DNA from 3 places in the Paenibacillus sp. FSL F4-0100 genome. Region 1 is predicted to be linked to each of the others. Evidence: riboswitches for the same ligand, from Rfam matches in the RefSeq annotation. Region 1 holds a riboswitch; each other region holds the start of a gene.

Region 1 (2,271 bases):
GTAATACGCGGCAGCAGCGGGCTCGCCACGGCTTCAGCATACTTTTGACGGAATTCGCCTTCGCCTTGTCCTTGATCATAGAAGTCTTCCAGGCCCAGGGGACGGCCGTTCTCGTCTTTCCAGCCCATGATTTTCTTCACTTCATGCGGACAGAACAAGCTCCACTCTTCACGTGCTTCTACAGCTTCCATGAACAGGTCAGGCAGACATACGCCGTGGAACACGTCATGTGCTCTCATGCGCTCGTCACCGTTGTTCAGCTTCAGATCCAAGAAGGACAGAATGTCTTTGTGGAACACATCCAGGTAAACCGCGATAGCGCCTTTACGAGTTCCCAATTGGTCAACGCTAACAGCGGTGTTGTTCAACTGGCGAATCCAAGGGATAACGCCGGAGCTGGTGTTCTTATGACCGCGGATGTCAGAGCCGCGTGCACGGACTTTACCGAGGTACACCCCGATGCCGCCGCCCATTTTGCTGAGACGGGCGATATCCGTATTGGAATCGAAGATTCCTTCCAGGGAGTCGTCCACGGTATCGATGAAGCAGCTGGAAAGCTGGCCGGCTACTTTTTTACCTGCGTTAGACATGGTCGGCGTAGCGGCCGTCATATACAGGTTACTCATGGCCCAGTAGGCTTCTTTGACAAGGTCAAGACGCTTGTCAGCTGGCTCGTTGTGCATGAGGAACATCGCGATGACCATGTACCGTTCTTGCGGAAGTTCCATGACGCGACCGTCAAAGTCGTTTGCCAGGTAACGCTCAGCCAGTGTCAACAGCCCGATGTAATCAAACAGCAGGTCGCGGCTTGGATCGATGCATTCGCCGAGTTCTTCGATTTGTTCTTTGGTGTAGCTGGTCAGAAGATCCTCGCGATAAATGCCTTTCTGTACAAGCTCCGTAATGAGCGGGTAGAAGGCACCGTATGGTTCTTCCGGGTATGCTTTGTATCGGCGGTTGGTGGCCGCTTTTTTATATAAAGAGGTCAGAAACGAACGCGCAGCTGCAAACTTCCAATCCGGCTCCTCTTTGGTTACAAGCTCAAGGGCGGACATCGTGAAGGCGTTGCTGATTTCTTCGCCGGTAACTTGCTCACCGCGCAATTTGGCATTGACGCCGCGAAGCAGGCGCTCTTTATCGAGCATGTCCAATCCTTTTAGAGTCCGGTCGGCATAGACGGAGAGACGAATTTCATCAAAGGCGAGCTGACGGTTGTTCGGTTTAACTACGAGCTGGGGCATGAATAAATTCCTCGCTTTCTTCGGGGGAAATATGAAAAAGGACATCAAAAAAACATTTTCTAAAACCCGCGGGCAGGCTTGAAAATGTCCGTGCGCTGTGATTCGAAAATGACGTTTGCCATAAGCCCATGAATGGGCATGATGTTATGTACAGACGCAAGCTTAACGAACACTTACCTAAAACCCCGTAGGTTGGTGTCTGCTGCATATAGGCAGGTCTCCTGACTTGAGCTACTTCCCTCGGCATTGCCTCCCCTGAGACCTTGATCCGGTTCCTCGGTGGCATATGTCGTATGTGGATGGCTGATAGATCATAAACAGCCTTAGGCCCTTACAGTGGCGGGACCGTGATGGATTTACACCATGCTTCCCTATTAAGCCGGACTGCCTTATAGGTTGATCCGGCACCTACACACACTATATTTGGTTGTTGTTAATCTAATTTAACCCAATATATTGTGTTTGTAAACTATATTCTTAAAATTGAACGCAAAAAGAATTATAGCAAACGAGCGGCCATTGTGCCAGTTAAGAAACTGCCAAAAGGCCATAACATTTCCTGAATTGTGACCAAATGCGACCTTTTCTGCGCAGATACCACGTATATTATCGTTTTGACAAAATAGGATATATTCGTACGGACGAAACGAGGAAGATACACCATATCTTGTATGAAGTTACAGACAGACGGACTTTGATATGGAGGGTCAGAATTGATATGATAACTGTATCCGGGAGTTTAACGCATTCGGAAGCATTCCATATAAATGAGATGCAACGAGGGAGGTATTCAAGATGGCTATAGCGGAGGTAACGGTGATTCCGATCGGAACCGCAACAACGAGCTTGAGTTCTTATGTTGCCGAGATGCAGCGTATATTGAAACAACAGGATGGAATATCCTATGAGCTAACTTCGATGAGCACCATCATCGAGGGAGAGCTTAACATGATCTGGCGGGCGATTGAGGCTTTGCATGAAGCGCCTTTTCTGTCCGGTGCGAAGCGCGTATCGACTTCCGTGAAGATCG
Region 2 (2,271 bases), 2.2 Mb from region 1:
CTCCTCCCGCTGCGGGAAAGGTTTTGTACCAAGCAGTTCGTCCGGATCTATTGTAGTGATCTCCTTCGATGCAGGCAGACGCTGAATGTTATCTTATCGGACTCAACAATGTCCGCTATTCCTGATGATGAAGATCCAGGCAGGTTTATTCGAGGTGTCGAGTATGATCCGCGGCTGCGTGAGCTCGATTTCGGGGATTGGGAAGGGAACACCTACGAGGACTTGAAGTCCGATATATCCTATCGGCGATGGATTGATAACCCCGCAGAAGTTGCGCCGCCAAATGGGGAGAGCTGGGAAATGTTCTGTTCCCGGATTCAGGCATTCTTGACCGGATTGTATTTGGATTTGAAGGAACTGTTGCATGTGGAGGAAGATCCGGATACCCTTGTGCAGGCAGAGGCAGAGGCAGAGGCAGAGGCAGAGGCAGAGGCAGAGGCAGAGGCAGAGGCAGAGGCAGAGGCAGAGGCAGAGGCAGAGGCAGAGGCAGAGGCAGAGGCAGAGGCAGAGGCAGAGGCAGAGGCAGAGGCAGAGGCAGAGGCAGCCGGTTATGGTTGTGGGACACAGAGGGCAGAGTTGGATGTGCTTGTGGTCACCCATGGGGGCGTCATCCGGCAGATCGCGGCAGCTACCCTTTCGCATACGGAATTCTGGGAAACGCAGGTGTCACCGGGCGAGGAGCTCAAGCTGCAATTGACATGGGATGGAGAACGCTGGCAAGGCGTGCGGTTAAGCTAATAAATGAAATCGTATGATATCGGTGCGGAATGGGCGATAACGGGATAAATCCGTATCATAAGGCATTTGAAATGACCGAATCTTTCGGTTGTAAGAGGAAGGTTTATCGCCTATAATCTTGGGCAGAGAAACCATGCTTGGCCTAACATACATAAATTCATATTATTTGCGAGGGTCCCGGATAGAAGGCGTTGTTGCCTTCTGCCGGGTTAATAGGGAAGCCGGTGCAAGTCCGGCACGGTCCCGCCACTGTGAAGCAGGGACTTCTTCATATGCCACTGAGCCATAGCGCTTGGGAAGGCGGAGAAGTCGTTACAGCCTGCAAGTCAGGAGACCTGCCCTCGGCGAATGAATGACGGTCCTTCGAGGAGAGGATTACGTTTGCCGGACCCATGCGGCATGTGTGGGCGGAAGTTTAAGGCGCTATCTGTGAACGGTTATCCAGATGTCCTTATGTTAAAACGTAATCCCTGAGTCCTTGTTTACGAGGAGTCAGGGATTTTTGCTTTTCTTTGGAGTATGACGATTGATGTTTTTCTCCCGGTAAGGATCGGTCGAAGGAATGTAAACTCGAAAGCGCCAGGTTCTCAATTATGCATAGGGGGATTTCAAGAGATGAAAGCATTAAACAAAACATGGTCCGTACTTCTAGTAGCCATACTGATGGCTCTGGCCTTGATTGGCTGTGGAGACAAAGAAGCGGCGCCGAAGGATACAACGCAGCCTGCACAGCAGGAAGAGCAGAATAACGAAGCGCCGGCGGATTCCGGCGAAGAGCTTAAAACGACGTATCCGCTGACCGTTAAGGATTCAACCGGGGTTGAAATGACGTTTGAGAAAGCTCCGGCCAAAATTGCATCCCTGACACCGTCCGAGACGGAAAAACTGTTCGCTTTGGGCCTGGATGAGGAAATCGTTGGCGTGTCCGATAATGACGATTATCCGGAAGCGGCCAAATCCAAGCCTAAATTGGGCGGGTTCCAAGTGAATGAAGAGGCTATTATTGCAGCCGATGCCGATGTGGTATTTGCGGCTTCGATGAATGCTCAGAATGCCGAGAAATTGCGTGAGCTTGGCGTTACCCTGTTCGTCAATGATCCGAAAACCATTGATGCCGTGATGGAGAACATCGAACTGATCGGACAAATTACGGACCGTCAAGCGGAGGCGAAAGCGGTCGTGGATCAGATGAAGCAGGAATTGGCTACCGTTACGGAAGCCGTGAAAGCCGTGAAGGATGAAGACAAGAAGAAAGTGTATGTGGAATTCTCTCCGGGATGGACCGTCGGCAAGGGCGAATTTATGGATGAGATCATCACCTTAGCTGGCGGCGTCAACGCAGCCGGCGATGCGGAAGGCTGGTTCGAAATCAGTGAGGAAAATATTATCGCTGCGAACCCCGACGTCATTCTGTACACGGACGATGTGGTTGATGAAGCAACCAAGAAAACATTGGATCAGCTGATTAAGGAGCGCGGCGGCTGGGATCAGATCGAAGCCATCAAGAACGATCAGGTCATATCCGTGGATGCG
Region 3 (2,271 bases), 3.0 Mb from region 1:
CTCGGCATCGAATCAGCCGGGAAAACCGGCCTTTTTGAACACGCAACTAAAATTCACTGCAAAAAACAATAAAAGCCCCTTAAAAGTCCATGCGGAATTTTTAAGAAGCCACTTTGCTTTGATTTGTATGCAACACGCCATTGTGTTACTTTCACTATATTTGAATATTGCAAGCGATGTCAATACGAAATCCGTCAAATTTCGACTCGATCTTAGAATTGAAACATTTTGTTCAAAATTTGAAGCACGTCCTCTGCCGTAGGAACGCGTGGATTTGTTGCCGTGCATCCGTCTTTCAGCGCGCCTTCGGCGATCGACTCTCTCATCTCTCCAAACAGCGATTGATCCACACCGCATTCGCGCAGCGTTTGCGGCATATTCAATTGCTTCTGCAGCAGTTTGATTGCCTGTACGAGACTACGGACGCCGCTCTTGGCATTTGGTGCGGATAACCCCAAGCTTTTGGAAATTTCGGCATACCGAACCGCCGCTCTATTGCTTTCTTCCTTGCCGTAACCCGGCTTGTAATCGGCATTAAATTCGATGACATGCGGAAGAAGAATCGCATTCATGCGTCCGTGGGCAATTTTGAATTTGGCTCCCGCCACATGCGCGATCCCATGATTCAATCCCAGAGACGCAATATTAAACGCCATCCCCGCGATGCAGGATGCATTATGCATTTTTTCGCGCGCCTCAAGATCATTTCCGTCCTTATAAGCTCGCGGCAAATAAGCAAAGACCAGCTTCATCGCCTTCTCCGCCAGCGCATCGGAGATATCATTGGATTTGGTGGATACATACGCTTCAATGGCATGCGTCAAAACATCCAGTCCGGTATCGGCCGTAATGAAGTCCGGCACGCTTTTGACGAGCTCAGGATCGAGAATCGCTTCTTGCGGCAGCATGTCATCGGATACAAGCGGATATTTGATGTTTTTTTCTTTGTCGCTGATAACGGAGAATGACGTAACTTCAGAACCCGTCCCGCTTGTCGTCGGGATTGCAATGAACGGGATATCTCGCTGGTCAAGCAGCTTTTTCGTAAACAGCTTCATCGCTTTAGCGGCATCAATGGCAGAACCGCCGCCAATGGCAATGATTAGATCGGTGTTGAACGCACAGAGCGCCTCGACACCTTCCGTGACGACTTCAATCGGCGGATCAGGCACGATATTGCTGAAAACATATTGCTCGTTACTGCTGTGCAGGCGATCAAACACCATGTTAATCATGCCCGACTTCACCATAAATGGATCCGTGACAATGAACATACGTTTGTTTTGCCACTCTGTTAGACGATCCATCGCGCCTTGCCCCATATAGAGGTCGGCTTTAATCGAAAGTTTATCCATGTAAAGCACCTCCAAGAAGTAATTGCAACAAAAAAAGAGGCCATTCAAAGGGAAATCCCCTTCAAAAGCCTCTTTGCTTGTTATCATGTATGCACGCCATTGTGCAGCTTCTTATCATTTAGTTTTGCATATATACTGTACACCGTCATTCCAATCTTCGTCAACCGCTTCCGGAACTTGTCCTTAGATCAGACACATTAACGGCACGAATTTATAAGTGCCTGTTCAAAAAGGTCGGTCATCAAAAGCGGACTTTGGGAACAGCCTCTATCAATAAAAAAAAGGGATATGCACCCCATAGTGCACGTGCTTCTTCGTCCTTGAAGAATCTCCCCGTTTGCGAGCTATACCTCATTGTATATATTCGGCGGCGAACACCCGGCTGTGGCCGACAACATCGTCGGCAGCCTCTGCTGCAATTAAAAAAAGCCTAGCGAGGCGGGAAACGTCACTAGACTTGTAAACCAGCCATTTTCGCCTCGAAATGACTGGTCTCTCCAAAGTTATTAGACAAAAGACCTGACTTAAGACCGATCATTCGGTCTATCACAGTGGCGGGACCGTGTTGGATTTGCACCAAACTTCCATTGCCTATAACTTTTTCTATTGTACATGACGCGAATAGTTGCCCATTCGACATCATTATAGCACAATCGACGCGTTTGGCGATATAAACCTAAAAAAAATGATTGACCGAATGAAACTCAAATAAAATAAAATGCCTCGGGCAGACCAAGGGACGAACGCTGCAGCGTAGATACGGTGAATTGTCTCATAAAGACAAACAAGGAAATGGTTTTCCCATTCATTTATTCATGATCCATGTTTCTCTTCTGCTCAGAGTACCACTTTCTAAGCTGATTAATATGGGCTTGATGATAACGGTTATGGTCGGCCATATGCCATAATCCCCACC

What was found. Region 1 has a riboswitch for cobalamin ahead of MHH48_RS03555 (ribonucleoside-diphosphate reductase subunit alpha). Riboswitches for the same ligand answer to the same signal wherever they lie in the genome.
Region 2: linked by a shared signal. The riboswitch ahead of MHH48_RS28585 (ABC transporter substrate-binding protein) and the one ahead of MHH48_RS03555 (ribonucleoside-diphosphate reductase subunit alpha) in region 1 are both predicted to bind cobalamin.
Region 3: linked by a shared signal. The riboswitch ahead of MHH48_RS24865 (1-propanol dehydrogenase PduQ) and the one ahead of MHH48_RS03555 (ribonucleoside-diphosphate reductase subunit alpha) in region 1 are both predicted to bind cobalamin.

Annotation. Positions count from the first base shown of each region.
Region 1 is NZ_CP150303.1:802,695-804,965, forward strand. It holds gene MHH48_RS03555 (ribonucleoside-diphosphate reductase subunit alpha) at 1-1,241, opposite strand, end outside; cobalamin riboswitch at 1,435-1,668, opposite strand; gene MHH48_RS03560 (MTH1187 family thiamine-binding protein) at 2,037-2,271, shown strand, end outside.
Region 2 is NZ_CP150303.1:6,308,733-6,311,003, reverse strand. It holds gene MHH48_RS28590 (histidine phosphatase family protein) at 1-738, shown strand, start outside; cobalamin riboswitch at 894-1,096, shown strand; gene MHH48_RS28585 (ABC transporter substrate-binding protein) at 1,354-2,271, shown strand, end outside.
Region 3 is NZ_CP150303.1:5,495,708-5,497,978, forward strand. It holds gene MHH48_RS24865 (1-propanol dehydrogenase PduQ) at 213-1,355, opposite strand; adenosylcobalamin (AdoCbl) riboswitch at 1,814-1,967, opposite strand; gene MHH48_RS24870 (DinB family protein) at 2,165-2,271, opposite strand, start outside.